Regions from separate parts of the Paenibacillus sp. 05T425 genome, predicted to be linked through region 1. Evidence: riboswitches for the same ligand, from Rfam matches in the RefSeq annotation. Region 1 holds a riboswitch; each other region holds the start of a gene.

Region 1 (7,749 bases):
CGCTTCATAGCCTTATTGTGGTTTGCCTAGTTCATGAGCGAGCTTCTCGAACGTCTGAATGAACGTGATCGCTTCCTGCTCGTCGAACGGGCTGATATACTTTAGCAGCAGCTCATACATCTTTACATCCATCTCGTCAAAAAGCTGCTTTCCCTCCTTTGTCAGCGCTAAATACGTGACGCGCCGATCCTTCTCATCAGGCAGACGATAAATCAGATTCTTGTCGAAAAGGCGATTAATAATGGCCGTAATCGAGCTTTTGCCCACGCAGAAAATATCAGCCAGCTCCGAGGACGTGCTCCGCCCCTGGCTATGCAAATATCGCAGCGTCGAGAACTGGTCGATCGTCAGCTCTTCCGGCATCAGCTCGCGTATCAAAGCGTTTAATCGGCGGTTAACCAAGAAGTGGGCAGCCTCGTAGCGATGTATAATTTCTTTGGATAGTTTGAGATCCATTCCCGCATCAGATCCTCCTTCTCTGTCGTAATGGTCCGAACACTAATGACTTCAATGACTCGGACAAACTAATTCTACTGTAGAACTATTCGATAATCGAACTATATCAAAGACGCGGTTCGAATGCAACGCGTCAATAATGAACATATCGTGAACGGGCTAGAATTGTCCGATTGATTTTTGCCGCGGAACATTTATATAATATTGGCGAAAACGAAAGAGGAACGAAATAAATACATTTGGAGGTTGGACGCGTGTACGATATTGCAATTATCGGAGCTGGACCCGCAGGAGCAAGCGCAGCGATCTTTAGCGCGAAGGCAGGCAAAAAGACAGTCATGTTCGAAAATAACAAAGGGATGACGAAACGCGCATGGTTCGAGAACCATTACGGCGTTGTCGAAATCGGCGGTCCCGATCTCATCGAGACAGGCAAGAAGCAGGCGCTCAAATTCGGCACCGAGATTAAGGAGGAAACCGTTCAGAACATTACTGTCATCGAAGGCGGCTTCATGATTGAATCCGATGGCGGAGCTTACGAGGCAAAGCATGTCCTGCTCGCTACCGGAGCCGCAACTGACCTTGCCGAGCATATCGGCGTTCAGACAAAAGCGGGTACTGAGCCGCGCATCAAGACGGTAGTCGCTGTCGATCCAAGCGGCAAAACGAACATTCCCGGAATCTGGGCCGCTGGAACGGTAGCAGGCGTAAGCGTTCATGCGATCATTACGGCCGGCGACGGCGCCAAAGCTGCTATCAACATCATTAGCGAAATGAATGGCGAGCGTTATGTCGATCACGACGTACTGAAAGCTTAGTTTTCAAGTTTGCGCAAGGTGAAAAGGCTGTCGCTACGCACGAACCGTTAGCTGCGTCTTTGCGCAGCTCGGTTCTGTGCCATCCTTGGTGGCGAGGCGCGTTTCATTCCGGTGAAGTATAGGCATGAGGTAAAGTGTGAAACTATATTCCTATACTTCAAAAAAAGAAGGAATTTAGAATAAATTGTCGAATATTAGGTGAAAAGCCGAATAGGCAAAGGGCAAACTATGCGAAAGCATAGGACGCAAAGCTACGGGTCTACAGCGTAATGACGCCATGATCGCCGGGTTACCCTAATGATTCGTGACCGCAGGAGGGTGCCGTTTGGCATCCTTTTTTTATTGTCAAATCCAACCGTAATCGTTCCATTGACATATTACCAGGAGGCCCGAATTGAGTACTGTACAGCAACCGAAGCGTAATCGATGGATCATCGCCCTGTCCTTTCTACTATGCACGCTGCTCGCTTTAATCAGCGAGAGACTTGGCTATCCCTTTCTATATGGCATAACATTCACCTTTACAAGCGTATTCCTGTTAGTCGGACTTCGCTTGTTCGGGTTCTGGCCCGGATTGCTGGCCGCCGCAGTCGTGCATACGATTGGGACTCAGCTTATGGATCAATCTCTATTCCATAACATCGGACTGCTGGAAATTGCCATTGTCGGTCTGCTCGTTCGCAAGTTCCCGAGTCATCTGTTCGTCTGCGACGCTGCCTTTTGGCTGCTTATCGCTGCCCCACTAACGTATATTACGCATGTTGGTCAATATAACGCTATGGGGACCGATCTGATGCTCGTTACGTCGATTGTGGCGATCAACGGACTGCTGAACGCGCTGTGTGCCGATATTGCCCTGCAATATTTGCCGCTCTCAAAGTGGTCCGGCATCGCTCGCAATTGGCGCAGATCCAGCTCCCTCAACCGCGTCATGTTTCATTTCTCGATCGTGTGCGTTATACTGCCGTTTCTATTGAATATTTACATTAGCAGCACGGGCTCCTTCAAGGAAGCCAGCCGCCACGCCGAGCAGCTTTCCAGCAACGTAGCTTCGATGATCGGAAGAGAATATATGGAGAGCAGGATTCGATATGACGACAATAAGTCCGAGGCCACGCTTGCATACCTGCAATCGCTGATTGCCAAGCATTCGTCCGCTCTATACACCATTACCATTACAGATGGAAGCGGCACTGTCATCCCTTGGAACGGCAGCATCCGTAATGACACCTCAAGCTACCGGATTAACAAAGCGCTAAGCAACAACCTTCAATTGCTTATTCCTGTACTTAAAGAGCATCCGCTCCATATCTCGACTTGGCATGAAGGCAAGTTCCGTTACGCCTCGCCCATCCATGATACGGGCCTCATGATCCATATCGATATTCCTTTACATAACTATCAATACTATCTTTTTAATAAATACATCACGCATTTCATTTATTTGATTACACTCGCCTTATTCGCCGCACTTGTTGCGTTCTTCATTAACCGCTGGCTAGGCAGAAGCTTGAAGCGACTAGCCGAAGCGACGAACAATCTGCCGAGCCGCCTAAAGCAGGAAGACCTGATCGAATGGCCGTCCAGCAATATTTTCGAGATCCATGCCTTAATTAGCAACTTCAAGCAAATGGCGGTCAATCTCGTCCACATGTTCGGTGAGACGCAGAAAAACAGCGAGCGCCTGCAAGCTCAAGCGTATATGCTTGGGCAATCGGAGGAGAAACTTCATCGCCTCGCTTATTACGACATGCTGACAGGTTTGCCGAATCGGCTTCACTTTACGAAGCATATTCAAGACATGATTACGATACATGCCGGTAATGAGCATAAGATTGCTGTTATGTTCGCCGATATTAATCGCTTCAAGCAAGTAAACGATACGCTTGGCCATGCAACCGGCGATAGACTCCTGAAGCAGGCTGCCAGCCGCTTCGCAGAGACTGCAACGAGCTTCGATGTATTCCGTCTCGGTGGCGATGAATTCGTCTTCGCCGGCTCATATACCGACGTTGCGGAGGTGCACGACATGGCGGAACAGATCGGCGAAGCATTCTCCAAGCCTTTCGATATCGACGGCATGCCGCTTTACTTAACAATCAGCATTGGCATTAGTCTATATCCGCTCGACGGTGAAGATATCGACACCGTTATTAGCAACGCGGATATCGCCATGTACAGCGCCAAGGAAGAGGGCGACGGCTGCTACCGCTTCTACAAGCCGAAGCTGGCCTCGGTCATGACAGAGAAGATGCACTTGGAGAACGGACTCTACAATGCGCTGCAAACGAACCAATTCTCCTTACACTATCAGCCGAAAATGAGCGCCTCGACAGGGAAGTTATGCGGCATAGAAGCGCTTATCCGCTGGCAGCATCCCGAGCTGGGCCTTATTCCGCCAGATAAGTTCATTCCGCTTGCCGAGCAGGCGGGCTTCATATTAGAAATTGACCGATGGGTGTTCCGCGAGGCTTGCCGCCAGAACAAAGCGTGGCAGGATGCGGGATTACCTCCGATATGCGTATCGGTTAACATCTCGGGCAGACATTTTTTCCAAGGAAACTTAATCGAAATGATCGTATCCGCGTTAGAAGATACGCAATTATCGCCGGAATACGTCAGCATTGAAATTACGGAGGGCGTCTTCATGCGCAATATGGAGCAAGTCATTGAAACGATCCAGTATTTGCGCAAGCTCGGCATCTTAATCTCGATGGACGACTTCGGCACCGGCTACTCAACGCTTAATCAGCTGCAAAGGCTGCCGATCTCCGATGTGAAGCTTGACCGCTCGTTCATTCAAGGCATTACGACCGACGAGAAGAAGTCCTCGATCGTTCGGGCTATTATCGAGCTTGTGCACAGTATGGATATGAGGGTCGTGGCAGAAGGTGTTGAAACCGATGACGAGTCGCAATTTTGCAAGGAGCTGAAGTGCGATGAACTGCAAGGCTACTTATTCAGCAAGCCGCTTCCGGCCCATCAGTTCGAAGCGCTGCTGGCCGGCAGTGCAGCATAAAGCACTGCATAAACAACGAATGGCAGTACAGGATTAGCCTCCTGTACTGCCATTGTTCGTCTTAAGCGCTTGCTCCGGTTTCGGCTTGAGATGCCGATTCGCTTTCGCTTGCCTGTGCCCCGTTCTCCGCTGCCGGCTTGTCACCTTCCTTCGTACCTCGCGCTCCGTTAGGACGCTCCCCGCGCGGACCTTTGCCGCCATCTTGAGCGCGCCCTTGAAGCTCGCCGTTTACAAGCTTCTCAGCATGCTCAGCCAAGGTTGCAAGCTTCTGGTCATACTGCTCCTGCGTCAACTCTCCCGCCGCAAGCTTCTCGGCGAGCTTGGCTTTCACTTCGGTTATGTGCGCATCAATAACGGTTTGTACGGCTATGCCTTTCTCGGCAGCAAGTGCCGCAATCGTTTTCCCGCCATCCAGTGCTTCTTTAAGCTCGTCCGCTCCTAGGCCTAGCGCTGCAGCTACCGCTTCAAGCCCTCCGCCTCCAAAGCCCTTCCCGCCGCGACCGTCATGCTTGCCTAGCCCCTGTCCGCCGCCTTTGGAATCAAGCAGCTTCTCCGCCTGCTCGGCAGCGGTTGGTTTCGTCTTCTCTGCTTGTCCGTCCTTCAGCTTATCGGTGTCCGCAGATGCGGCCGGGGCGCTCGCACGCTCCGCCTCCAGCCATTCGATTAGCTTCGCTTTCAACTCTTCGCGTGTTTTGCCCTGCGCCACTGCGATTTCGCTGAGCGTGCTCGTCTTAAGCTGTGTCTTCAACGCTGCTTCATCAATAGCCAAGTACGCGAGAAGCTGTTCTTGTATGTTTCCGAGGCCATGTCCGCCGAATTGCCCGCCCCTGCCCTTCTTCTCTGCACCGTCGGCCGCTTTGCCGGTTTGGTCAGAATCGGTCTGAGCAACGTCAGACGAGGCAGCATTCACATATTGACTGCTCCAAAGCACGCCGCCTCCCAGTGTCAAAGTAAGCGCGATGGCTCCTGCCGTTATCGCTTTTGCTTTCGGTTTCAATTGAAGCATTCGTAATTCCACCTCTCATCGATAATGTTGTTACAGGAACATCCTACTCTCACTTCCTTAATTGTCCTTTAAAGCCGACTGAAAGTTAGCTGAATTCCGCTCGGAAGCTTATATATTCAACACTTTTCTAACATTGATTCTCGCATTTTTCTAATATCCCATTGTTATGCTTATTGCAGAAAATACAACTAGAATTGTCGATTCCACAAATTACCACCTACATAATCCGACATAAATCGACGATATTCATCATAATCAATGTTTTGGAGAGTGATGGGATGTTTCGTGCGTTCAACAGAAGTTTAGTAGTGGCAAGTTCAATTGTGTTAGCTTTATTATTAATTGTCGTTATCGGAGTTACGGAGACGTTATCCTATAACAGCCAAAAAAACGCCTTTACGCAGGAGATTAATCGTACCGGTGAAACACTCGGTGCCCAGATGGAAGCCAGTTACTTCTTGCTGGGCCGAGGCTACGAGGAGATTAAGGCTGGCGGCGATACGGAGGGCGATGTTTTTCAACAGCTTAAGCAACTGCTGGACACGATGATAAAGAACGAATTAGTGGCGAATGCTTATATATACATGCCCGAAGTAACTGAACAAGACGGGAAGAAGATCGCGACCGTTATGCAAAGCAACGATGCGCTTCATGCTGCCGGTTTTGCTCCCGGCGACACCTATGAGATTCCGGAGATTTTGCAGCCAACGTTCACCGAAGCATCGGCAGACGGATTTGCGGTTTCCAAGGTTTATGAGGACCAGATCGGGCAATGGGTCACCTTAATGACTGAGCTTCAATCTAAAGATGGTCAAGTAGTAGGCATGTTCGGAGTTGATATCGACTATGCTTTCATTAACGCCAAGCTTAGCGAGCTATTATGGAAAAGCATTATCATTGCTGCAATATTCTCAGTCATCGCTATTCTAATAGCTGTCGTACTTATCCGTTTGGTGCTTAAGCCTCTCAAGAGGCTGGCAGAAGTATCGGCGTTAGCCGCTCAGGGCGATCTTACGCTTGCCGTTGCGGTTAAAGGGCAAAACGAAATTTCTCAAGTAGGAACCTCGTTTAACGCAATGATCGCAAGCCTGCGCGAGCTGGCAGGTAACATTAGCACAACTTCAGGCGAGGTTGCGGGCGCTGCGGCCAACATGCAGCAGAGCGCGGAGCAGACCTCGCAAGCAACGCAAGATGTGACAGAAGCGATTCAAGAGGTAGCCGTTGGTTCAGATACGCAGTTGCAAAGCTTCCAAGAATGTCAGCGTGCGATGACGGAGATGACCGTCGGCATACAACGTATTGCGGAATCAACCTCTTCCGTATCCGAGCTAGCCGCAGATACAAGTCAGCTTGCTTCGGAAGGCGAGAGTGTCATTGATTCTACCCTGCAACAGATGCACGAGATTGAAGAGCATGTATCGACAACCGTCGCTACGCTTCACGAGTTGAAGGAGCAAAGCGATAAGATCGGCGGCATCCTCGCGATGATCGGCGATGTTGCGAATCAGACGAATTTGCTGGCGCTTAACGCATCGATCGAGGCAGCGCGTGCCGGCGAGCACGGCAAAGGGTTCGCCGTTGTTGCTCATGAAATTCGCAAGCTGGCCGAACGTTCGAAGGAATCATCGGAGCAGATTGGCGCGATTCTGCACAGCATCGGCAGCGGTACGTCGCATGCGGTGCTGACGATGGAGAAATCGGCAGTCGCAGCCCGAGAAGGATCAATCGTGAGCGCGAAGGCAGGCGAATCGTTCCGCGCCATCGTTACGTCGATACGCGATGTATCCAGCCAAGTGCAAGAGGTATCCGCCGCTTCCGAGCAGATGTCGGCCGGCAGCGAACAGATCGCCGCTTCGCTTGACCAGCTCGAAGGCATTGCAGCTACATCGGCAGATAACGCGCAGCGCGTAGCAGCCGCTTCCGAAGAGCAGCTCGCCTCGATGCAAGAGGTCGCAAGCTCATCCGAGCAGCTTCGCAATCTGGCGAACACGCTGAATGAAACGATCGGACGCTTCAAAACCTAATTTATCAGATCACGCTAACCCCTCCTCCTTATATATAAAGAAGGCTAGCCTCTCCTAATGGAGAAGCTAGCCTTCTTCGCTTATATGGTCTACTTCACTATCTATGAACCCAAACAAACTCACTAATTACGCTGAATGATACCGCGCTCCGCCAAATAATGAGGCAAAGCTCACTGCCCATGAAGTCAGCTTCACGGCTAATGAGGTTTGCCTCACTAATCTCCGCAAACAGCCAATATCACCACTATATAGTGAGATTTAACTCACTATTTCATGAGATCCTTCACTATTCCCCGCCCCGGCATGGAGCAGGCAGGCTTCAAACCGCCTTATGCCGGCTGCGTCGCGCCGCCCTGCTGCAGCTGATACATCGCGTAATATTTGCCGCGATGCTCCATCAACTGCTCGTGATTGCCGCGCTCGACG
Region 2 (7,749 bases), 170 kb from region 1:
GGCTTCACCGTAGGATACGATGCAAAACAGAAGAAGATTACCATTCAATAGCATGGACGACAGGCAGCCTTTCTGTGGTATGATAGGGGAGTATAGGAATCAGGATTGCCATAGAAAGGTTGCCGATCGATCGTGGATCACTTAACAGTCGATATAAACCGAGTTATCAAAAATGCAATTCAAGTGATGGAAGACAGCAAATATCAAATCTATGAAATATGCGAATCCGCGCGCTCTGAGCTGGAAGCGCTCGAGCAGGAACTGGAGCTTGTGCTTCAGGAAACGGTGAAGACGATCGAGAAAGTCGATCAGTTGGAGCAGGATTACAGGCGCGCGCGAATTCGATTGACTGAAGTGAGCCGGGATTTCGTCCGATATAAGGAAGAGGACATTAAGTCGGCTTACGAGAAGGCCACACAAATCCAGCTGGATCTTATGGTGTACCGCGAGAAGGAATCGTATTTGAAGGCTCGCCGGGACGATCTGCAGAAGCGGGTTCGCAACGTTGAGAACTCGATTGAGCGGGCGGAGATGATTGCTTCTCAAATTAACGTCGTACTGGAGTATTTATCAGGCGACCTTAATCAGGTGACGCGAATTTTGGAATCGGCGAAGACGAGGCAGCTGCTGGGTCTAAAAATTATTTTGGCGCAAGAGGAAGAGCGGAAGCGCATCGCCAGAGAAATTCATGACGGGCCGGCGCAGTCACTCGCTAATATTGTGCTTCGCACAGAAATCGCCGAACGTATGCTGATTAAGAAGGAATTCGAGATGGTGCAGGAAGAATTGGTTGATTTGAAAGGCCAGGTTCGTTCAGGGCTTGAAGAAATTCGCAAAATCATTTTCAATCTCCGGCCAATGGCGCTCGACGATCTTGGATTAGTGCCGACGCTGCGGAAGTTTGTGCAGGATTTTGAAGATAAATCAAAAATACATACTGTATTCGAGCTCTCCGGCAAGGAGATTCGAATGCCGTCTGCCATGGAGGCGGCCATTTACAGGCTCGTACAAGAAGCTTTCACGAATGCTCTGAAGCATGCTAACGCTTCGCGCGTATTGCTTGACATAAGCTATGAGCCTCATTTGATTACAATCATCATTCACGATAACGGCATTGGATTCCAGAGCGATCTTATCGATCTCGGAGCAAGCCGAAACTCCCATTTTGGACTCATCGGGATGAGAGAACGCGTGGAATTGATTGAAGGAAGGATGGATATAGACTCAAATCCTGGACAGGGCACGAAAATTATAATTCATATACCAATAACTGCCGAGAACAGAAAGGAGTAGTATAATGATAAATCAAGTTCCGAGCACTCCCGCCCGAAAAATCAAAATATTACTTGCAGACGACCATCAGTTGTTTCGCGAAGGCTTGAAACGAATTTTGAATATGGAAGATGATTTGGAAGTGATCGGCGAGTGTGGTGACGGCATTCAGGTTATGGAATTTTGCAATCATACATTGCCCGAAATCGTACTGATGGACATCAATATGCCAATTGAGAACGGTGTAGTAGCAACAGAAAGACTCAAGAGCATGTTCCCTGACGTGAAGGTAATTATTCTGTCTATTCATGATGATGAGAGCTATGTATTCGAAACGCTCCGCAAAGGGGCTACTGGCTATTTGCTTAAGGATATGGAAGCCGAGTCGCTTATTAACGCGATCCGTTCGGTTGTTCAAGGTTATGCGTATATTCATCCTAAAGTAACAGGGAAGCTTATCAATCAGCTTCGTCGTATGACGTACCTGGACGAGATGGGAATTGTATCGGGAGCAGCAGCCGCCCAAGAGCAAGGCGTTAAATATAACGCTGTCGACGAAAGCCCGCTGACTCGCCGAGAGGCAGAAGTGCTGCGTCTGATGGCCGAAGGCAAGAGCAACAAAAACATTGGCGAGTTCCTGTTTATTAGCGAGAAGACGGTTAAAAACCATGTCAGCAGCATTTTGCAAAAAATGGAGGTTGATGATCGCACGCAAGCGGTTATTCAATCGATTAAGTATGGTTGGGTTACGTTGTAATAGACAAAATCGTAGCACAACTGATTAAAGTGGGGGTCCCGTGTCTGTAGGAGCGGGATTTTTTTGTTGTGTTCGTAAGAAAAGAAAACCTCGATGCCGTCTCTTGGACGGCACCGAGGTTCGAATGCTTCGCTAGCGGGAATCTCTAGCTTTGTTTATTGGCTCTTTGTTTTCTGATTGTAAGGATACCAGCCGAGATTGCAAAAGCGCCAAGCAGGTAGAACGGAAGCGAGCTTGTATCGCCGGTCTTAGGAAGATTGCCGAGCGGTACTTCGCCTTCTTCGATCACGCTGCCGTCATCTTCGCCGCCATCTCCGCCGTCGCCAGGGCCGCCCTCAGGAATTTCTTCCTCTTCAATTACCTCCGTGGAAGGCGTTGGAGTAGGCGTTACTTCAGGCGTCGGTGTTGGCTCTGTGCTTGGTGTTACTTCAGGTGTTGGAGTCGGTGTTACTTCCGGCGTTGGAGTCGGTGACGGATCCGGAGTTGGCGTCTCCGGAGGAGACGTTGCGCAGCGAGCTCCGTTGTTTACCAATTCCTCATAGTAAGAAGACTCGCCTGGACCCCACCATACGATTCTGATCGTGTTTTCCTTCGACTCCGTCGATACCGTATCTGCCGTAATCGTGATCGACTTGCCAGCTGGAACGATCACTTGATTAGAAGATTCGTCATTAGCTTCGAGTACGTACCAAGTAATTGTGATGTCCTCATCGCCAGGGTTGTGTACTCTCCATTTGCGAGTGGAGCTCGGACTAACGGTACATACATTCGAAATTGTAAGTTCCGGCTGTTCCGGCTCTACAGTAGGAGTCGGCTCCGGTGTTGGTGTAGGAGTCGGCTCTGGCGTAGGTGTAGGAGTCGGCTCTGGTGTTGGTGTAGGAGTCGGCTCTGGCGTAGGTGTAGGAGTCGGCTCTGGTGTAGGTGTAGGAGTCGGCTCTGGTGTAGGTGTAGGAGTCGGCTCTGGCGTAGGTGTAGGAGTCGGCTCTGGCGTAGGTGTAGGAGTCGGCTCTGGCGTAGGTGTAGGAGTCGGCTCTGGTGTTGGTGTAGGAGTCGGCTCCGGCGTAGGCGTAGGAGTCGGTGGTGTGCAGTCTTCGCCTGGGTTTTGTACGGTTATCGACTTATTGTAGTCATCGCCCCACTTGACGGTAAGCGAACCGGGAGTGCCTGTGACAACGATTGGCTCAGAGTCGTTGCTAGTGATGTATTCACTATGCCATGATCCGTTCGTTTTCCATTTGAAATAAAGTTTTACATTGCTTTCGTTCGTAACGATCCATTTGCGAGATTGGCTTGGTTCGTCGGTACAAGCGGCAATGAGATTGAGTATAGGCGTGTTATATACATCAACCTTCGCAGTCTTGTCTTCCTCAACTTTTACCGATTGACCGCTGCTCGAGATGGATGTCGTGAAGCCTGCAGGAACAACCTCAACTACCTTGTAGTAGCCAGGTGCCAGGTTTTCGAACTCCACTTGGCCACTGCTATTAGTTGTGCCGGTAGCAACTACATTGCCGTCTTTAAGTACTTGGAAAGTGACGCCGCTCTGAGGTTTTGCATCGTCATCATCATAGTAATACTTTTTGGTAACTTTGATGTTACCGCAATCCTCATCATCGTGACGTCCACCGCCACTAGTGCCTTGCAGGACCCCGCTGGTCAGTCTGGGGCTGTCTCCGCCGATGCATTTATTGCTGTTGTCATCACAATCCTCGTCATCATCACGGCCGCCGCCATAAGTGCCTTGAATGCCGGACACATCGCGGTCGTCTCCGTCGCATGTATTGCCACCGCCGCCACCACCGCCTCTGGTGAAAACCAATAATGATTGAAGTGAAGGAGACTCTACCGATGCAAGTTCCTCAGAAGGGAGAACAGTTGACTCTGGATTCTCGGTAGCCGGTGCAGTTGTTTCCTGTGCAGATTCTTGACTTGTTTCATCCGTGCCCTGCGCCATAACGATCGAGCTTAAGAACATGGACAAGACGAGCATGATGGACATGATGACCGCAAACTGTTTTTTGACCAACTTCATTGTTCACTCTCCTCTTAGATTTGGATAATCTAGTTCTAAGAGGGCCGGTTACACTACTAGCTCCGTATAATCCAAGTGTCCAAATGCAGATTATACATCATCGCTTCCCTAAAAAGCACGAATGTTAAAGAGGTTTTCCCTCCTTCCTTCACTCTATCTGCTTTCCAATACTACTTATGCTCTAGTGCGCACTAAAATGATAACATATATTGGTATTTCTACAAGAGTGTTAAAATGTTGCGGAATGTTGAAATAAGGCGAAGGATGTCGAATGAGGCATTTGGACTGTATATTTTTCAACTTGTCCGCTTATACCGGAACCTGTGGGCGCTCCATCGCATATAGTGTCGCATAGAGGAGGTGACCGCCGTGCTCAAACTTCTGCTTCTCGTGCTTGGGTGTTATATAGCGGCTGCATTGTCGGTTCATCTGGCTTATCGGATACGGCAAGGGCGGAAGCGGGCTAGCAGGCATTATGTACTTATAGCCGCTGATCAAGATCAACATAATATCGAATGGTATATGCGTTCATTGTTAACTTTCTCGCGTCAGACGGGTAAGGAAGTCAAAGTAACGGTTGTTGATTATGGCGCGACCGCTGAGACACTAGCTATTGTCGATCGAATGGCCCGCAAGGGACAAAAGGTGACGGTTCATGAATATCCGGAAAAGATGAGGCTAAGCCGCACAGCCGCTGAAGCAGGTGCAGTCGTTTCCAATAGAGAAAGCGATGCCAATCAGTTGATGTGGCTGCTGCAGTCTGAAGGTATTTTGAAGGACGCGAATCAGGCAGTGCTTATCGACCTGCAAAATCCATCCGATTTGTCCAAAATGCCGTTCTAGTATATACTAATTGCCATAACGGTTGTGAAAGTGAAGCACACTTTACAGCGCTCTATGCGCTCTAGGTGTGCTTTTTTTGCGTTTTCTTGGTTGTATGTAGAATGGCAGCAATGACGACGCACTAAGAAATACAATATGCGGGGAGCGTAGAAAAGATGCGGGCTTATGTGTATGTTGTCAGCAAAAATGAAAAAAGGAGAGCTTATTGTACGATCGCGCCTGAAGTTGATCGGATTTATTGGCTCGAGCCCTCGCTCGGCATGCGAATGGGGAGGATTGTCCCACCGGCAGATGAGGGCTGGATATGGCGGAATCCGCTGCCGCTCGGGGATGCTTGCAGAGCGGCGGAGCTTTGGAATAGCGATCAGGAGCGACGAAGGGGAGGGAGGGGCGATCGCGAAGGTGTGGTTGGCAGGCTTGCCGCATGTACGGCGGCAGCTAGCGGGGAGGCTGCAGGCACGCGGCGCAGCAGGCGTGGCGAGAAGCAGCAGGGCGATAGCCTGCGCGGCGGCGCGGAGCGCTGGGAGCGAGCGGCGGCAGCGGGCGAGCTTGGGGAAGGCGGCGCGGCAAGCGATAGCGGGGCTGCGCTGGAGGCGTTGGTCGCAGCCGTGAGGCAGGCTGCGGCGCTCTTGCAAGGGCGCGCGCTGCTGCGGGGCGAAGCGCAGGCGCTGCTTGAGGGCGCGGGCGTGCCCGGTGCGGACAGCGGCTGGAGCGATGTGCTCCAGCTGGCTGCGTTGCTCGGGCACGTGCTCCTGCGTGGGGCGGTTGCCGCAACTGCTGGCAACCGGACAAACCTGCTGCGCCGGAGCCGGCGCGAACTTCGCTGCTTGCGCTGCGGCAGCGGAGAACCGCAGATGCGCCGCACAGCCTGCGCATCCTGCGGCAGAGCATGCGCTTATTGCTCAAGCTGCATTCAGATGGGGCGCAGCCGGGAATGCGAGCTTCTTATTGAAGGGTTGCCGTCTGTAAACGCTCATCTAAATGCAGGCGGCCTCCCGCCGATGGAGGAGAGACTGTCCAAATGGGGGCTCAGTCCCGCGCAAGCATCGGCAACGGCTAAGGCGCTTCAATTCGCTGAGACATCCAATACCGATAAGAGGCTAGCTCAATCCGCACCAGCAGCAATAAGCAGCTTTTTGCTATGGGCGGTTACCGGAGCGGGTAAAACAGAGATGATCTTCCCGCTTATTGATTCTATCTTGCTGCGCGGCGGCAAGGCCCTTCTTGCAACACCGAGGCGCGATGTTGTTATTGAACTTGATCCGCGTATTCGTAGAGCGTTTCCGTCTGCTTCGGTCGTCACCTTGTACGGAGGCAGCGAACAAAAGTGGGAGTGCGGCGACATTACGCTGGCGACGACACATCAGCTGATTCGCTTCTGGCAGAGCTTCGATCTTGTTATTTTGGATGAGCTTGATGCCTTTCCATATGTAAACGACGCAACACTCCACTACGCGGCAGACAAAAGCTGCGCCCCAGGGGCAGTTAGACTTCTGCTGTCGGCGACGCCTCCGCAGACCATGCAACGGGAGGCGAGACGAGGCTCTTTACCTCATGCAAGGGTGCCGGTACGCTATCATCGGCATCCGCTGCCTGTCCCTAAGCTGCTTCGAACCGCAAAAGTAGCGAAGCTGCTGCAATCAAGGAGGATTCCGGCTTCCTTGTTGTATGAACTGCGTCGTTCCATAGAACGAGGCGCACAATTATTCGTATTCGTGCAGCGGATTGCGCAGGCAGAACCGATGGCAGCCTTGCTGCGCTCGCAGCTTCGACTGGCGGAGGTGGAGGCAACTTCTTCGCAAGACGAGGAACGGGCGATTAAAGTAAAGCAATTCCGTGAAGGGAAGATTCGCGTGCTTGTAACAACGACTATATTAGAGCGTGGAGTTACGATACCTCGAAGCGATGTATACATATTAGACGCAGACGGGCGTTTGTTTGATGAAGCATCGCATGTCCAAATGGCAGGTCGAGCCGGCCGTTCCGCTGATGATCCAGCTGGGCGAGTCTACTTCTGCAGCGGTGAGCATAGTCGTTCGCAGGCAAGGCGGTCAGCCATATTAAGGCGATGAATCGTATGGCGCGCAAGCAAGGTTATTTGCTCCCGAAAAACACCATAAGGGAGGCAGGCCGATGAGCATAACGTCAATGATAGAATGGATGCGAAGAATTCCCAATACAATTGCAGGACAATCAGAATGGTTATCTGTACGAACATATTCCTGCACATTCTGCAAGAAACCTATCCAGCCCAGCAAAGGTCATCTTCCCCCGGAGATGAAACTGCCGATTCAATTGAAACAGCAGCTATGCTACTCTTGCGTGAATGCCATTCCATGGTTGACTCGCTTTCGCATCGTTTGCCTAAGATGTGGCCGCGGCATTTCATGCGAGGATTGCATCCGTCAGCCGCGCAGATCGTTCATATGCAATCGAAGCGCCGTGCAATACGATTCTACGATGAAGAGCTGGCTAGCGCTTTATAAATATAGAGGCAACGAGGAGTTAGGACCACTGCTCGGCACCATGCTGCAGCCGGCTTTTGAGGAGCTAAGCCGCCAGCTCGGAGCGCCAACAAAGCGAGGCAGCTATAGAGCTTGCTGGGATGCCGTGACGTATGTGCCGGTGAGCCCGGTACGGGCTGAGGAACGCGGCTTCAATCAAGCGGAGCAGTTAGCAGCCCAGCTTGCTTCCCATTACAAATTGCCGCTGCTGCCGCTGCTCAGTCGCGAACGCCACACGGGGAAGCAAAGCTTCAAATCGCGTTCGGAACGCATAAGCGATATGAAGAAGCTTTTTCGAGCGGACGAAGCTTCTTTAAGCAAGCTGGAGCAAAGCTTTAATA
Region 3 (7,749 bases), on a different contig from region 1:
GTCTTATATATAGATCGATTTGAGGAGGAGCAACTTGTCTGTTACGGATGCAGAGTTGGTGGGCAGGGCGTGCAAAGGCGATAACGAGGCATTCAGCGATTTAATCGGCAGATATGCGAATGCGGTGTACGGGACAGCGTACGGTAAGCTAGGCGATTTCCATAGGGCGCAAGATATTGCGCAGGAAGTGTTCGTCAAAGCTTTCAAAAAATTGTCCAGCATTAAAGAACCCGATAAGCTGGGCAGTTGGTTGTATGCGGTTACGAATAGGGAGTGCTTGGACTGGTTGAGGTCGAGCAAAAACGAGTCCGTATACGACCCGGCACATAACGAGAATATGCCGCAACATGAAATGCATGAAACTGCCGAAGATACATGGCTGAGGAAAGAGCTTCGAAACGAGGTATGGCAAGCGCTTAGCAACCTGACTGAAGCTAACCGTACGGTCACGATTCTCTACTACATCGATGACTATAAGATCAGGGAAATCAGCGATTTCCTCGGTCTGTCCGTTGAAGCGGTAGAGAGCAGACTTCGTCGATCGAGAACGTTATTAAAGAAGGAGATGCTCAGCATGGTTAACGAAAATCTGAATCAGAATAAGCTGAACGAGGAGTTCAAGAAGAAGGTGTTTCAGGACGAAAGAATGCCCGAAACACAATTTCGCCGCGTGGCGATGGGCGAGAGCGATTTTGACGATATCGACATGTACAAAACGAAGTTTGTTAACATTAATTTAGAAGGCGCTAGCTTCGATAATATCAATATGAGCAAAACGTTATTCCACGATATCAACATGCATCAGGCCAAATTCATTGAAGTAGGTTTGTGGGATATCGAGATCGGAAACTGCGCAATGGGCGGGGCTTACTTTCACGATATCGGGCTGAAGGGCAAGAGCAATACGTTCGAGAACTGTGAATTAACCGGAACATCCTTTACAAACTGCAATCTTTCCAACGTGGAAATTAAAGACTGCGACATATCGGGACTTAAGATTAATGGGATATCCATTCAGGATTTATTAGAGAACTATACGAATAACAAATAAGAACGAAGGCCCTCTTCTAACAGGAAGGGGGCCTCGCAATTTCTAAAGCTTGCACGATTCGATAGCGATCGAGTTTGGTCCTTCTTTCCGCGCTTCATTAATGGTTTCAATAGAGTCTTCGATGACCTTACGAATCTCCGCAATCGATCTGACAGAGCCGACTAATGCGCCGATATAACAACCCATTTGCTTCGGACAACCGATGCTATTGAAATCAAAGGCTATCATATCATCGACTATGGACTGCGCGACACGAGTGATCGCTTGGTGATTTGCGATTGCGAATACGATGAATTCATCGCCATCAGCACGGCCGATAGCGGCCTGAGTTATGCCGGCACGGACATTGGCTTCAATGATTTGATAACAAGAGGCAATGACGTTGTCCCCTACCTCGAAGCCGTAATCGTCGTTCACCTGCTTGAAGTGGCTGATATCAAAGCGAAAGACGGAGAGGCTATCGTCAGACGAACATGAGGCTGTGATGCCGGCGGCTGCCTCCAGAAACATCTCCATATTGGGAATGTTTTTTTTGATTTCATGGGCTGCAGACTGCTCGATATGCAATAAATCTATTTTTTTATCCATATCAAACCCTTCTTTCTCGATTATAGTGATAAGCCGATCAATTGCGATTTTCTTCTGAATGTGTTCATTAAGCAGCGATGAGATTTCGATCCGCTTACGAATCAATTGATGAACGATGATGCTACTATCTACAGGTCCGTTTATCAATTCTTTGATTTCAGTAAGGGAGAAGTCTAGATTTTTGAGAATGACGATCCAATTCAATAAATGGGATTGGCTCGGATCGTAGGAACGATATCCCGTTTCAGCATCGATCGCCGACGGCTTCAGCAGACCGATCTCGTCATAGTGACGCAGCATTTTAGCAGTAACGTTGTTTTGTACGGCGAATTCACCAATTTTCAATCGATGACACCCTTTCATAAAGAACTCCGGCCGGAATTGCTTAACCTAACGATAAACCCTCCCCCTATGGGAAAGTCAATCTATTATTTTCCAAAAGCGTTTCCTATACTTCGACGGGTTGTTTGCAGCGCATGCAAGGTCTAAACTATACGCGAGCAACGATAATAACCGATGGATCGAACGAGGGGAGCAATCATTCATGAATCAATCCACATCAGCACAAACACCGAAGCTGCACGAAGTGTTCGATCAGCAGTTTCGAATCGGCGCAGCCGTTAATCCGAAGACGCTTGTCTCGCAGCGCGAGCTGCTGGCGCTGCATTTCAATAGCGTAACGGCAGAGAATGAAATGAAGTTCGAACGGCTGCACCCGGCCGAGGAGCGGTATACGTTCGAGGAAGCGGACCGATTAATGGAGTTTGCGAAAACGAACGGTATGGCAGTAAGAGGGCATACGCTCGTATGGCACAACCAAACGTCCGATTGGGTGTTTGATAACGGTGCGGGCGGCTTAGTTGATCGCGATACACTGCTTGCACGAATGAAAGCGCATATCGAAACGGTAGTTGGGCGTTATAAGGGACAAATCTATGCATGGGACGTTGTGAATGAAGCAGTGTCTGACAGTGGAGATGAGCACCTTCGTCCGTCCAAGTGGCTGGACATTATCGGCGATGATTTTATTGCCAAAGCGTTCGAGTACGCACATGCGGCTGATCCTGACGCGTTACTCTTTTATAACGATTATAACGAGTCAGTGCCAGCTAAGAGAGAAAAAATTTACGCGCTGGTCAAGTCGCTTAAGGAAAAAGGCGTGCCGATCCACGGCGTTGGCCTTCAGGCGCACTGGAACCTGACGCATCCGACGCTGGACGATATTCGTGCAGCTATCGAACGATATGCGTCGCTAGGACTGCAGCTGCATATTACGGAAATGGACTTATCGGTATTTGCCTTCGAAGACAGACGCACGGATCTTACCACTCCTACGGCTGAGATGATGCAGTTACAGGAGGAAAGGTACGGTGATATGTTCCAGTTGTTCCGGGAATATAGCGATGTACTGACAAGCGTTACGTTCTGGGGAGCCGCTGATGACTATACGTGGCTGGATGGATTCCCGGTTAGGGGTCGTAAGAATTGGCCGTTGCTGTTCGACACGAAGCATCAGCCAAAGGGCTCGTACTACAAAGTGATTAGCCAAACGGCGGAAGCGCTTGAAGGCTAATAGCTAGTGAGACGGTAAACAGTGAAAGACGGCCGCCATCCCTATATTAGGGAAAGGAGGCCGTCTTTCGTTTCCCCGCGTTAGGATACGAAGCCAAAGCCGAGGATCGTAAACCTTTTGCACGCGTGATTGGGCGACATCTCGATTTCCACCGTGTGCTCACGCGATTCTTGCTCCGTATACAAGATGACTACATGGCAATGGGTCCATTTGATTGCCTGTGGGTCGACGACTTTCACAATCTCGCCGTCAACGTAAATGTTAGCGCTGCCGTAATCGTCGCTTCCTGAATCTTTGTAGACCAAGAGGAGACTTTTGCTGCGAATCGTCATCGTAAAGTTGTGGTTACTCGAATCTGCCGTATGCATCCAATTGTTAGGGAATTGAGGCGTGCCGTACGGATGGTCGTCCATCTCCGCCATTTGAAGTTCGGTATCGATTGCGTCGAAGCCTCCTTCCGATATATTGGCTATGCTAGAGCCGTTGGCCCGATCCAACAAACGGACATGGACGAAGTCATTACCGATTACCGGCGGCTTGTCGATCACAATATGTTCATGATCCATGGCGGAACGGTCGGTTTCGGCGAACAGCCAGCCTAGACAATCGGCCATGATTGTATGACCTGCATTGGTCGGATGGTAGATGTCGCTGAAAAATTGCTCTTTGGTAATGATGTTCCCCTCGTCTTTGGTTATCTGAAATTGGTCCACCACCGCATCTTTTATGCTTACCATGGGAAGCTCATAATGATAACCAACGGGCGCAAGCCGATCTTGCAAATTCCAGTCGCTTTCGAACACACTGAACAATAGGATGACGGCTGGAGCGTTGTCAGCAGTCAGTGCTTTTAATACCAGGCTTTCGTAACAGCTCCCTTCCGTTTCGTCGTCGGCGTCATTGACTGCAAATTCCACAATGACGATATCAGGGCGTACGGCTCCATCTCTCAGAACATCCCTCTGATAACGAATCATCCCCAGCTCGGAGGGCGTGCCGCCGAGTCCAGCTTTGACGAAACGAATAGAATCGCCGCCGTCCTTTCCGAACATCGACTTGAAGGTGGAATATGACCGATGAGCATAGCAGTCGGTATGGAGCGGATTGGCTCCCGCGCCGTGAGTAATGGAGCCGCCAATGTAGGCAATCGTAATCTCTTCGCCTCTTTTCGCTTTTTCGATAGCGGTTTTTAATCTCCTGTTGTTTCCTTTGTTTAATAGCGATTTGGCAATTAAATCGTTGTATGTTTCGTCTGTCATAGATAATCTCCTCTCTTTTAAATATGATCTTAAAACGAATGGGAGGATAAGAAAACCTGCTGAATCATAGCTGTATCGGGGTTGAACAGATTGGCAGTAGCAGGAATATTGCACCAAATATAATCGGTCGACAATATCGAACAAAGGAAGATTGTGACAAAATGATGATTTCTTAAAAAAATTAACGAAATCTCTATTTCAAATCTATTGATCTCTGAAATGTAAAATAGTAGAATGTTCCTATTCGCTGTAAATGTTTACTAATTGTATCGATGAACTTTCCTAAAATCACATAATGCAAATCCGTCGAAAGACGAGAGACGCAAAGCTATAGGGACTACTTCTCAAAAAGAAATGTCAGCCAGTTGCAAAAGATTTAGCAGAGGCATGTCTATGGTCGTCCATAGGCATGCCTCTTTGCTTACAACAAAAAAGAGAGAATAACGAAATAGGAGAGAGTGGAGACAATGAGCGAGCAAGAGATGAATATCCGGACCTTATTTCCAAGCGACGACGGCAACGAGCGACAACGAGACGATCTTATAGCACTATTCAGGCAAATCGTAGAAGGGGTCGATGCTTTAAAGGATCCCGATTCCGTTAATTTAAAAGGAACGAAAGATAGAGGAGCTACTTTCTATCAGGATTTAACGAAGAACAGCCGCATTCCCGTTAGCGGAAGCACGCAAAATGAAGTGAACGGCGAGCTGCTCAAGCTTCTGCACGGTCATCCCTACCATACGAAATACTTTTTGACTAATATTTTGCCCATGGCCAGTATTCCGGGCATCATGGGAATGCTCACCGCTTTTATGGTGAATGGCAATAACTTGTGGGACGTATACGGACCTGCCGGAGCGGAGGCCGAAGTCAGAGTCGTTGCCATGATGTCGGCGCTGATTGGTTATGACCCTACGGCAAGCGGCGGATATACGACTTGGGGCGGGCAAGGGGCCATCTTTACGGGACTTCGACTAGCCATTAATAAATATGACGCCAAAGCTGCAAAAGCAGGCGTACCTGACAACTTGTTTGCCTTCTGCTCGGAAGCGGCTCATTACAGCCTGTTCAAATCGATGGAAGCAACGGGTCTGGGCAGCAATAACCTGATCAAAATCCGTACGCGAGAAGACAGCTCCATGGATGTTCGGGATCTCGAAGAGAAAGTGGAGAGCGTTATTTTAAGCGGAGGCGTCCCTGTGTACATTGTGGCAACGACAGCGACGACGGATGCGATGGGCATCGATAATGTCGAGGAAATCTTGGCTGTGTCAGAGGAACTAGCGACAAAGCATGGCATTCAAAGGCCGCATATCCACGCGGATTCAGCGCTGGGCGGATTTTTTGCCTTCTTTAACGATTACGACTTTGAAGGAAATCTACATAAATTCGATACTGAAACACTATCTGCGCTTCAAGCGATAAGGGAGAGAATGAAGCATTTGGGATTGGCGGATTCGTTGTGCTTTGACTTCCAGAAGCTCGGTCAAACGCCGTACTCCACGAGCTTATTCCTTGTGAAGCGGGCATCCGATCTCAAGCTGCTTGATTTGGAGCCGGATGAAACGCCGTATGTTGGACATCGGGGTTATGGGGATTATCATACGAGCTATACGCTGGAATGCTCTAGAATGGGCAGCTCGATCAGTATTTTAAGCGCGCTAACGGCTTTCGGCATCGAAGGTTATCAGAAGCTGCTCGCCCAATTCGTCGAAGTCAATATAGCGTTCAGGAAGACGTTGGCTGCCGAAGTTCCCGAAGCCGTCATCGTCAATCCGCTAAATCCGGGCATTATCACGCTGTTCCGTTTGTATGCAGATCGTAAAAACGGCTATCACGCGGAATACGAGGGGCTCCGCAGCTATGCGGAGATTGAGCGCGAAAATAAGCTGAACGAGCTATTGTTCGAAATATTGGGCAGAGACCGCGGAAAAATGTTTTTCGGAGATACGAAGAAGCATCTCTACGTGCCAACCGCGGACCGGGCGGGTCAAATTGCGCTGTATGCGGCTAAGTTATTCGTCATCTCTCCGTACACGCAAACTTCCGATGTCGGTGCAATCGTTCACTATTTGAAACAAAAAATCGCTGAAACGTATGCCGCTTTTGATCGGCTATCCACGAAGGAGAACAACCATGAAGAAATCTATTCTTAAATTGAATTGGTTCAGAGAACATCTTGCTGTCAAAATCTCGGTCAGCATCCTGCTGCTGCAGGTCGTGACATGCGTAGCCTTTGCTCTGTCCGGCTATATGACGCAGAGCAACCTCTCGGAGAAGCTTCTGGAGCAATTCGATAAGCGGCTCGCGACGGATATTCAAATCGCGTCGAACACGCTCGCAGCCATTCCGGGAAGCGATATTCAACTGACAGGGGCGGACGATCCGAACTACGCGATAATCAAGACGGAGCTCGAGAAGCTCCAGACCGTTCATAGCTTGGAGAACATTTATATTTTATCCAATACCCAGGATGAAGAACGGATTCTGATTTTGTCGGGCGTCCCTGACGACTTCGGAACCGCTTATCCGTTTACTGATGAAATGAGGGAAGCCATTGCTTCCAAGAAAACGATGTTCAGTCCGATTTACGACGATGAATACGGCACGCATAAATCTATCTTCGTGCCGCTGACCGATAAATCCGGCACCGTGTACGGCATCTTGGGCATCGATCTCGATGCTTCCGTTGTGCCTGAGACTGCATCCAGCTCGAACTGGATGACCATTATCATTTCCGTCATCGTCTTCGTAGTCGGCAGCGTGATCGCCGTTATTATTAGCCGAATCATTACGAATCCGCTTCGCAAACTGATGATTGCAGCCGAGAAAGTAGCGGCCGGCGATATGAGAAGCCAGTTCTCGATCGACAGCAAGGATGAGATCGGCAAGCTGGGTGCCGCTTTCGGCATCATGATTACGAGCTTAAAAACATTGATCGAGCAGGTCATCGCTTCGTCCGCCCTTATCGGGGATACGAGCAAGCATCTGAAGCAATCCGTGAATGAATCGACGAATAGCGCGCAGCAGGTGGCCGAATCGACGAGCAAAATGACAGAAGGCATTACGGAGATCGTGCAGAGCGTATCCGAAAGCCACTCGAGCATTCATAACATTGATACCGACATCAAAGAAGTATCGGCAGGCATGAAGGAAATTCAAGAAATCGCGTCCGAGGTCCATTCGCAATCGGAGCAGGGGCAAGAGCTTGTCGATCGTACCCTCCAACAAATGGAGACGATCAAGCAGGCGATGCAGCAGTCGCAGCAAGCGGCAGC
Region 4 (7,749 bases), on a different contig from region 1:
ACCCGAGCCGAAGCCCGAGCCCGAGCAACCTGAACCGAAACCAGAACCTAAGCCTGAACCAAAACCCGAGCCTGCAGCCTCGGCCTACATCGTTGTAAAAGGCGATACGCTATGGGCGATTGCTAAGAAATACGGAACGACATGGCAGGTGCTTCGCGATCTTAATAAGTTAACGAATGCAGACCTCATCTTCCCGGGTCAAAAGATCATATTGCCTTCATAATGTAGCTTATACAAATGCAAAGGGCTGTTCCACGAGCGGATAACCGCTTAAGGAACAGCCCTTTAATTATTAGTCGTTGCTCTTATTTCTTCTGTGCAGAAAAGCGGATCAGAAATCCTAGCATTACGATTACCAATCCAGCCATGTAGAACGGCATGGTGCTGCTATCGCCTGTCTTAGGCAATGTATCAACATCCACTGAACCATCTTCCGGTGTCCCTAAGCCTATTTCTTCATCGTCTACCGTTACTTCTTCGTCATCCGTAGTTTGCTCCTCGCCATCTTCAGGCGCTCCGCCTTCATCCGGTGAGCCTCCCGGCACTTCTTCTTCATCAATAATCACTTCATCGGAAGGCGTCGGCGTTGGATCAGGTGACACTGTAGGCTCAGGAGTAACCGTTGCCTCCGGTATCGGAGTTCCCGTCGGCATCGGCGTCGGCGCCGGTGATGGCGTTACGACTGGTGTCGACGTTGGCGTCGCCGTTGGTGTCGCTGTCGGCATTGCCGTCGGTGTTGCTGTCGGCGTCTCCGATGGAGTTGCCGTCGGTGTCGGTGTTGCCGTCGGCGTCGCTGTCGGTGTCTCCGACGGTGTCGCTGTCGGCGTTGGTGTCGGCGTCTCCGACGGTGTTGCCGTTGGTGTTGCTGTCGGTGTCTCCGACGGTGTTGCCGTCGGCGTCTCCGACGGTGTCGCTGACGGCGTTGGTGTCGGCGTCTCCGACGGTGTTGCTGTCGGCGTTGGTGTCGGCGTTTCCGACGGTGTTGCTGTCGGCGTTGGTGTCGGTGTCTCCGACGGTGTCACTGTCGGTGTCGGTGTTGCCGTCGGTGTTGCTGTCGGTGTCTCCGACGGTGTTGCTGTCGGCGTTGGTGTCGGTGTCTCCGACGGTGTTACTGTCGGTGTCGGTGTTGCTATCGGTGTTGCTGTCGGTGTCTCCGACGGTGTCGCTGTCGGTGTCTCCGACGGTGTCGCTGTCGGCGTTGGTGTCGGAGAAGGCGTCGCCGACGGGCTAGGCGTTGGCGTCGCTAGCGGTATCTCCCCCTCGAAAGGTACCCAATGCGGCTGAATTCTGCCTTTCGTGAGCGAAGCTCCTACTAATATGCCGTCGATATTGCCGCTCGTTGCCGTAATATCAGCCTGCGGGGCTAGTAGACTGCCTTTTACCCCGCTATAGCCGAGCGTCAGCGCCGTAGCATCCGGGAAGTTAAACAATATTTTAGATTGGCGGTCTTTACCGTCAAAGCCAAAATAACCTTGCCACCCCATTGATCGAGTCGCACCCGTAACGTTAATAATCACTGTCGAGCCATTTGGAACGTCCAGCCATACCTCATTCAGATCATACCCTACTGTAAATACATTGAGCTGAGGGTCTGTTCCCTTTAAAGTCGTTTTATTCGAATTGTATTGATCTTTGCTTGTTGTGCCGTTGGTCGGCAAAGCTGCCAGCTCAGCGGACAAATTCAACAAATATTCAGCTTCTGCTTCAAAATCGATAGGTGCCCCTTGATGCTTATTGCCTCTTACGAGCGTGAAGGCCGATGTTGAATGAAGCGTTCCGTAGTAGGCATCGCCATAATCAATTTGACCATTCGTGAACTTCAGTTCTCCGCCCGCCACTAAGCCAATGTCTCCCGATGCATTCGCTCGATTGACGCCAAATCCGGTTATATCAATATCTCCTCCGGCCGCCAGTCCACCTTCGACTTGCTCGTAATACAGCTTAAAGTCACCGAGCATGAACACGTTGTAACTGCCTGCCGTACCGAGCACAGAGCTGTTGCCTCCGCCTGCTCCAAATACAAAAGCGTTGCATAGAATGCCGAAGACGATGACCCCAGTCACGACTAGTGATGCGCTCTTACGAAATGCTTTTCTCATGATATACCCTCCCTATCAAAAAAAATAAAAAAGACCGCACACGAATACGAGATTCATGGCGGTCGGACGATCATAGCGCCTTAGGCGCTGTAGACTCCAGACTTTGCGTCCCACTCTTTCAAATGGTTTGCTATTGGCATAATCGAACAATTCGTTCGTAATCTATGACTCTATCAAAAAGGAACTATACCTATTTTAGCTAATTTTGGTCGCAACCGCAATCCGCTAAATTATCTAACCCTATGTAAAATATACCCATGTATGTACATGGAAATGAACTTCAATTCCGCTCTCCATATGCCGATTGTTAATATAGGTAATAGGAACTATATCATGAAGCTGTGAAAAGAGGAATGATCCCATTGAAGCAACTAGATCCGCACCAACAAACTCCCGCAAGCGTATATCGTGCTTTCCTCCTCCAGCTCGTCTACAACTATGTATTTGGATCGACCGTCGCCGTGCTCGGAGTCGGGGGCATCATCATTTTCTCCACGCTTAAGCTGCCCCAAGGCGAAGGCTTCGTGCTCGGCGTCATCTTATTCGCTTCTTTGCTCATTATGCTTGCCTGCGAGCTGTTCGTATTCTATCGGCATGCAAAGCCGATTCAAGTCGCTTTCCTGTCCGATCAGCCAACAGCGGAGCAGCTTCGCAAAGCTTATATACAAACGCACCGCTTTCCGGTACTGTCGCTGAAGCGGACTTTCGGACCTCATCTGCTCGGCATATCGGTGCCGGCTATTGCAATGAGCTATATTTTCATCCAAATGGAATGGCTCTCGTTCCCTTATTATTATATCGGACTTGCTTCCGTTGGCGCGCTGCTCGTTGCCAGTATGCATGCCATGATTGAATTTTTCMTGACCGCACGGGCTATTCGACCTGTTGTCACCTATATGCGCAACAAACATGTAGCACTCTATGGGCAGGATCTGACCCTCGGCGGCCAAGTATTTGCTTCGATTCGCACGAAGTTTCTGCTAAGCGCTTTTTTAATCGGTACGCTTCCACTGCTCTTGCATAGTCTTGCGGCTCAGATCAGGCTTGAAGGACTGGACGGCGGGGGCACCTCCGCCTATTGGCAATGGGCCGGTATCATTCTTGTTATCGGCGTCTTCTTCTCCTTGTTCGGCGCCTCGCTCCTATCTCGCAATATTGAGGATCCGATCCACAAGCTCCAAGCTGCGATGATTGCCGTGCAGAACGGCCATTACGACACCCGCGCGGAAGATATTCATTCCGATGAATTTTCGAAGCTGGTCGCAGGCTTCAACCATATGATCGAAGGTCTGCAGGAGAGGGATGAGCGTAATAAGCAGCTTCACCAAAGCTACTTCTTCACGCTTGCTGCCGCGCTTGACGCGCGCGACACCTATACCGCGGGTCATTCGGAACGCGTTGCCGAATATTCCGTCGCGATCGGCGAGCAGGCTGGCTGGCCGCAAACCGACATTGAACTGCTGCGCAAGTCGGCTCTGCTTCATGACATCGGCAAAATCGGCATTCGTGACTCGGTGCTGTTGAAGGATGGCAAGCTAACGGACGAGGAGTTTAATCAGATTAAGGCACACCCGGGACTGGGCGAAAATATATTGAAGCAGATTGAGCCTGCGGACGCGATGGCCGATCTGCTTCCGGGCGTACGCTCCCATCATGAGCGCTATGACGGACGCGGTTATCCCGACGGGCTCGCAGGAGAGCACATTCCTCTGCTTGGCCGAGTTATTGCCATTGCCGACGCTTTCGATGCGATGACATCGGATCGGCCGTACCGTAAAGGAATGACTCGCGAGCACGCCCTAGCGATTCTGGAGGAAGGCAAGGGAACACAGTGGGATCCCGCCTTAATCGAGCTGTTCATTAATTCGCTGCGGCAAAACGAATAATAAAAATAAGAGCTTCGCGACCGGGCATTATGCCACGCGCGAAGCTCTTATTTATTGGAGCGAGCCTATTTTTTGATCAGACGGAAATCATCATAGTGGAAGCCTGGCGCAACGACGCAAGATACGAGTACCGGCTCGTCGCCGAGCGCTCTCGCCATCTGCCATTCGTTAGCCGGCACAAGCGCCTGTGGTTGATGTCCTGCGGAAATGTCCGGGCCCACAATAATTTCCTTACGGGTATGCGGGTCAGCTTCTGTTCCGCCAAGCGTGAGCAGCAACGGGCTTCCCGAATGCCAGAACCATACTTCGTCGGAGTAAACCGTATGCCAGTCCGAGAACTCCTCAGGATGCAGCAAGAAATAAATCGACGATGCGGCAAAACGCGGTCCCGAATACGGAGCGCCGAGCACCTGCTGCGGAATTTCAAAATTAGCTTTCCAAATTTCCTTGTACCATCCGCCTTCGACATGCGGCTTAAGATCAAGCGCATGCACAAGCGGCGACAGCTCCTTCACTGTTGCTCCCATCCCAATCAACCTCTCTCTGTTATGCTCTATTCTATTGAAAACTTTCATTCATTCTATCATATCGGAAATGCCGGTTCGCTGATTAATAGCAAAAAAATCGTTGCTAATTGATCCCACGGTTATAAGCCTTGAATTGTTCACCTATTCGACCAACAAAAAAATGGAATTGTCTATGATTTTAATCATTTATAAGATATACTTATAAATATAGCCGCAGGAGGTGAGCAGATGAGATTGACGATAAGCATGAAGCACAACCAAAGACCCGCGTTTCGCAACCGGTTCTTTAACCTGCTTATTATTTTGCCACTGCTGCTCACTGCACTGTTTGCTTACCAAGCAGGCAACAACTTCGAGTTGACGGCCGGCTCCAGCCGGTTCAATCCTGTTGCCCGCGCAACGACCTGCGCTGCTCTGAACGGGCGCTCCCCAAGCAAGCTGCTTCAGCCTATTCGCCGCAAGCCCGCGGCTTATAAGGTATCACTTGCCGTCTTATTTGGACGGCCCGCTTATTTATCCCCCTTAAGTCTGACCATCCTGCAGCGATTGAAGCGTTTACTGCTTAAGCCTATTAAATATACATCGGTCTACATTGGTTAGAACCCATTTTTTTGGTACAAACTACAAAAAAATGAGGAGGCAAACCCAATGAATATTAGAGAATCTGATTTGCCTGGAATCGGACGCAAATACCAGATTATTACGCGCGGAGGCGATAAGTTCGTCATTATCATTCATGATGACGGCCGACGTGAAATGTACCATTTTGACTATGAGGATCCGGATGACAGCATCTCCATGGTAACGCTTGAGGATGAAGAAGCTCGTCAGATTGCCGCTATTATCGGCGGAATGACTTACAAGCCGAAGGCGCTCGAGACGATTGAAGTAGCGCTGGATGATCTAACGATCGAATGGTACAAAATCGAGCCAAACGCCGCTTGCATCGGCAAAACGATCGGCGAGGCGGATATTCGCCAAACGACCGGCGCAACGATTATTGCTGCCGTCGAAAAAGAAGCTAAGCATATTAATCCAGGTCCCGACTATGTTTTCAAAGCAGACTCGACCCTTATTGTGGCTGGTGAACGGCAGAACCTTAAACAGCTTAAGCTCATGCTCCAAAACGGGAGTCGTTAATTATGGACCACATGGTGCTGGAGATCGGTCTCGCCGTTATACTCATCGCCTTGGTCGGGCTGTTAGCTTCAAAAATTCGTTTTTCGGTTATTCCTTTTTATATATTGATCGGTATGGCTGTCGGCCCTCATGCGCCTCACTTCGGCATACTAGACTTCAGATTCATTCACAGCGCTGAATTAATTGAATTCATGGGGCGCCTCGGCGTGCTCTTCCTGTTATTTTATCTAGGTCTCGAGTTCTCGGTTGGTCGACTCATGAAGTCTGGCAAAGCGATCGCGGTTGGCGGAACGATCTATATTTTAATCAACTTTTCACTCGGCTTATTGTTCGGATGGGTTAACGACTTTCCTATCGAGGAAACGATGGTCATTGCAGGTATAACGACCATCTCATCCAGCGCAATCGTAGCAAAGGTGCTCGTCGACTTAAAACGGACGGCGAACCCGGAGACAGAGATGATTCTCGGGATCATTATGTTCGAGGATATTTTCCTCGCGGTGTATATATCCGTATTGTCGGGTCTTGTGCTCAGCGACTCTTCGTCGCTTGGCGGTGTGTTGCTCTCGGCCTCTTATGCGCTTGGATTCATGTTGTTATTCCTCATTATTGGCAGGAAGGCTGCCCCGCTGCTTAACAAGCTGTTCAATATTCGCTCCAACGAATTATTCCTATTGCTCGTCTTCGGCTTCTTGTTCCTTGTCGCCGGTTTCTCCGAGACGATTCATGTCGCAGAAGCGATCGGCGCGTTGCTCGTCGGGTTAGTATTAGCGGAGACGACGCATATGAAACGGATCGAGCATATGATTTTGCCGTTCCGCGACTTCTTCGGCGCTTTGTTCTTCTTCAGCTTCGGTCTCACGATCGACCCGCTCGCACTCGGCGGTGCGGTATGGCTGTCGCTCGGCGCTGTCGGCATTACGCTGCTCGGCAACTTCGTTGCAGGCATGTTCGCAGGCAAGAGCGCTGGACTGTCGCCTAAGGCATCGTCCAACATCGGACTAACGATTGTGTCGCGCGGCGAGTTCTCGATCATTATGGCTAATCTGGGCAAAGCCGGCGGCTTGATGGAGCTGCTGCAGCCGTTCGCTGCGCTATATGTGCTGATCCTAGCCATATTAGGCCCGCTGCTCACGAAGGAGTCTAAGCTCATCTATAAAGGGCTGAACATGATATTCCGCTGGGAGAAGCGGAAGCTCGTGAAAGAGCCCGACCCGCCTGCCCCGCAAGGCGGCAAAGGGTAACTAAAGAGGCAGGCGCGACAGGTCAAGATGACTGCCGCGCCCGCCTCTTCTTTGTGCTTGTGTAGTATGCTCACATTCGCTACCTTCCCTTAGCGATAGAGATACTTTCTATCTCTATCTGCCCCTAACACACCCCGATTTGTTGAATAGAGCTGTTTTCTAGCTCTATTCCGCTCAGCTGACCCGCCGTATGCTCAATTTCGCCACTCTCCCTTACAGATAGAGATACTTTCTATCTCTATCTGCCCCTAACACACCTCGATTTGTTGAATAGAGCTGTTTCTAGCTCTATTCCGCTCAGCTGACCCGCCGTATGCTCACATTCGCCGCAATCCCTTGCCGATAGAGATACTTTCTATCTCTATCTGCCTCTAACACACCCCGGTTTGTTGAATAGAGCTGTTTTCTAGCTCTATTCCGCTCAATAGCCCCGCCGTATGCTCACATTCGCCGCTCTCCCTTGCCGATAGAGATACTTTCTATCTCTATCTGCCTCTAACACACCACAATTTGTTGAATAGAGCTGTTTTCTAGCCCTATTCTGCTCAGCTGACCCGCCGTATGCTCACATTCGCCGCTTTCCCTTAGCGATAGAGATACATTCTATCTCTATCTGTAACCAACACACCACGGTTTGTTGAATAGAGCTATTTATTAGCTCTATTCCGCTCAGTTGCCCACCGTATGCTCATATTGGCCGCCTTCCCTTAGCAATAGAGTTACTTTCTATCTCTATCTGTAACCAACACACCACGGTTTGTTGAATAGAGCTGTTTATTAGCTCTATCTGCTCAGCAGACCCGCCGTATGCTCACATTCGCCGCTCTCCCTTGCAGATAGAGATACTTTCTAT

The links. Region 1 has a riboswitch for cyclic di-GMP ahead of AC1DF0_RS05865 (putative bifunctional diguanylate cyclase/phosphodiesterase). Riboswitches for the same ligand answer to the same signal wherever they lie in the genome.
Region 2: another riboswitch for cyclic di-GMP. It lies ahead of AC1DF0_RS06575 (SpaA isopeptide-forming pilin-related protein); the one in region 1 lies ahead of AC1DF0_RS05865 (putative bifunctional diguanylate cyclase/phosphodiesterase).
Region 3: another riboswitch for cyclic di-GMP. It lies ahead of AC1DF0_RS07380 (pyridoxal phosphate-dependent decarboxylase family protein); the one in region 1 lies ahead of AC1DF0_RS05865 (putative bifunctional diguanylate cyclase/phosphodiesterase).
Region 4: another riboswitch for cyclic di-GMP. It lies ahead of AC1DF0_RS21050 (choice-of-anchor A family protein); the one in region 1 lies ahead of AC1DF0_RS05865 (putative bifunctional diguanylate cyclase/phosphodiesterase).

Annotation. Positions count from the first base shown of each region.
Region 1 is NZ_JBFTLA010000002.1:458,834-466,582, reverse strand. It holds gene AC1DF0_RS05875 (MarR family winged helix-turn-helix transcriptional regulator) at 13-456, opposite strand; gene AC1DF0_RS05870 (FAD-dependent oxidoreductase) at 711-1,274, shown strand; cyclic di-GMP riboswitch class I at 1,485-1,571, shown strand; gene AC1DF0_RS05865 (putative bifunctional diguanylate cyclase/phosphodiesterase) at 1,669-4,293, shown strand; gene AC1DF0_RS05860 (hypothetical protein) at 4,355-5,299, opposite strand; gene AC1DF0_RS05855 (methyl-accepting chemotaxis protein) at 5,623-7,323, shown strand; gene AC1DF0_RS05850 (ABC transporter ATP-binding protein) at 7,653-7,749, opposite strand, start outside.
Region 2 is NZ_JBFTLA010000002.1:627,824-635,572, forward strand. It holds gene AC1DF0_RS06560 (stalk domain-containing protein) at 1-51, shown strand, start outside; gene AC1DF0_RS06565 (sensor histidine kinase) at 133-1,293, shown strand; gene AC1DF0_RS06570 (response regulator) at 1,298-2,029, shown strand; gene AC1DF0_RS06575 (SpaA isopeptide-forming pilin-related protein) at 2,175-4,061, opposite strand; cyclic di-GMP riboswitch class II at 4,095-4,176, opposite strand; gene AC1DF0_RS06580 (glycosyltransferase family A protein) at 4,431-4,904, shown strand; gene AC1DF0_RS06585 (helicase-related protein) at 5,060-6,976, shown strand; gene AC1DF0_RS06590 (ComF family protein) at 7,038-7,749, shown strand, end outside.
Region 3 is NZ_JBFTLA010000003.1:123,580-131,328, forward strand. It holds gene AC1DF0_RS07360 (sigma-70 family RNA polymerase sigma factor) at 35-1,051, shown strand; gene AC1DF0_RS07365 (diguanylate cyclase domain-containing protein) at 1,094-1,984, opposite strand; gene AC1DF0_RS07370 (endo-1,4-beta-xylanase) at 2,184-3,212, shown strand; gene AC1DF0_RS07375 (SGNH/GDSL hydrolase family protein) at 3,293-4,471, opposite strand; cyclic di-GMP riboswitch class I at 4,758-4,844, shown strand; gene AC1DF0_RS07380 (pyridoxal phosphate-dependent decarboxylase family protein) at 4,939-6,627, shown strand; gene AC1DF0_RS07385 (methyl-accepting chemotaxis protein) at 6,608-7,749, shown strand, end outside.
Region 4 is NZ_JBFTLA010000009.1:107,750-115,498, forward strand. It holds gene AC1DF0_RS21045 (5'-nucleotidase C-terminal domain-containing protein) at 1-223, shown strand, start outside; gene AC1DF0_RS21050 (choice-of-anchor A family protein) at 306-2,099, opposite strand; cyclic di-GMP riboswitch class I at 2,154-2,241, opposite strand; gene AC1DF0_RS21055 (HD-GYP domain-containing protein) at 2,462-3,985, shown strand; gene AC1DF0_RS21060 (cupin domain-containing protein) at 4,051-4,512, opposite strand; gene AC1DF0_RS21065 (hypothetical protein) at 4,741-5,112, shown strand; gene AC1DF0_RS21070 (cation:proton antiporter regulatory subunit) at 5,161-5,652, shown strand; gene AC1DF0_RS21075 (cation:proton antiporter) at 5,655-6,896, shown strand.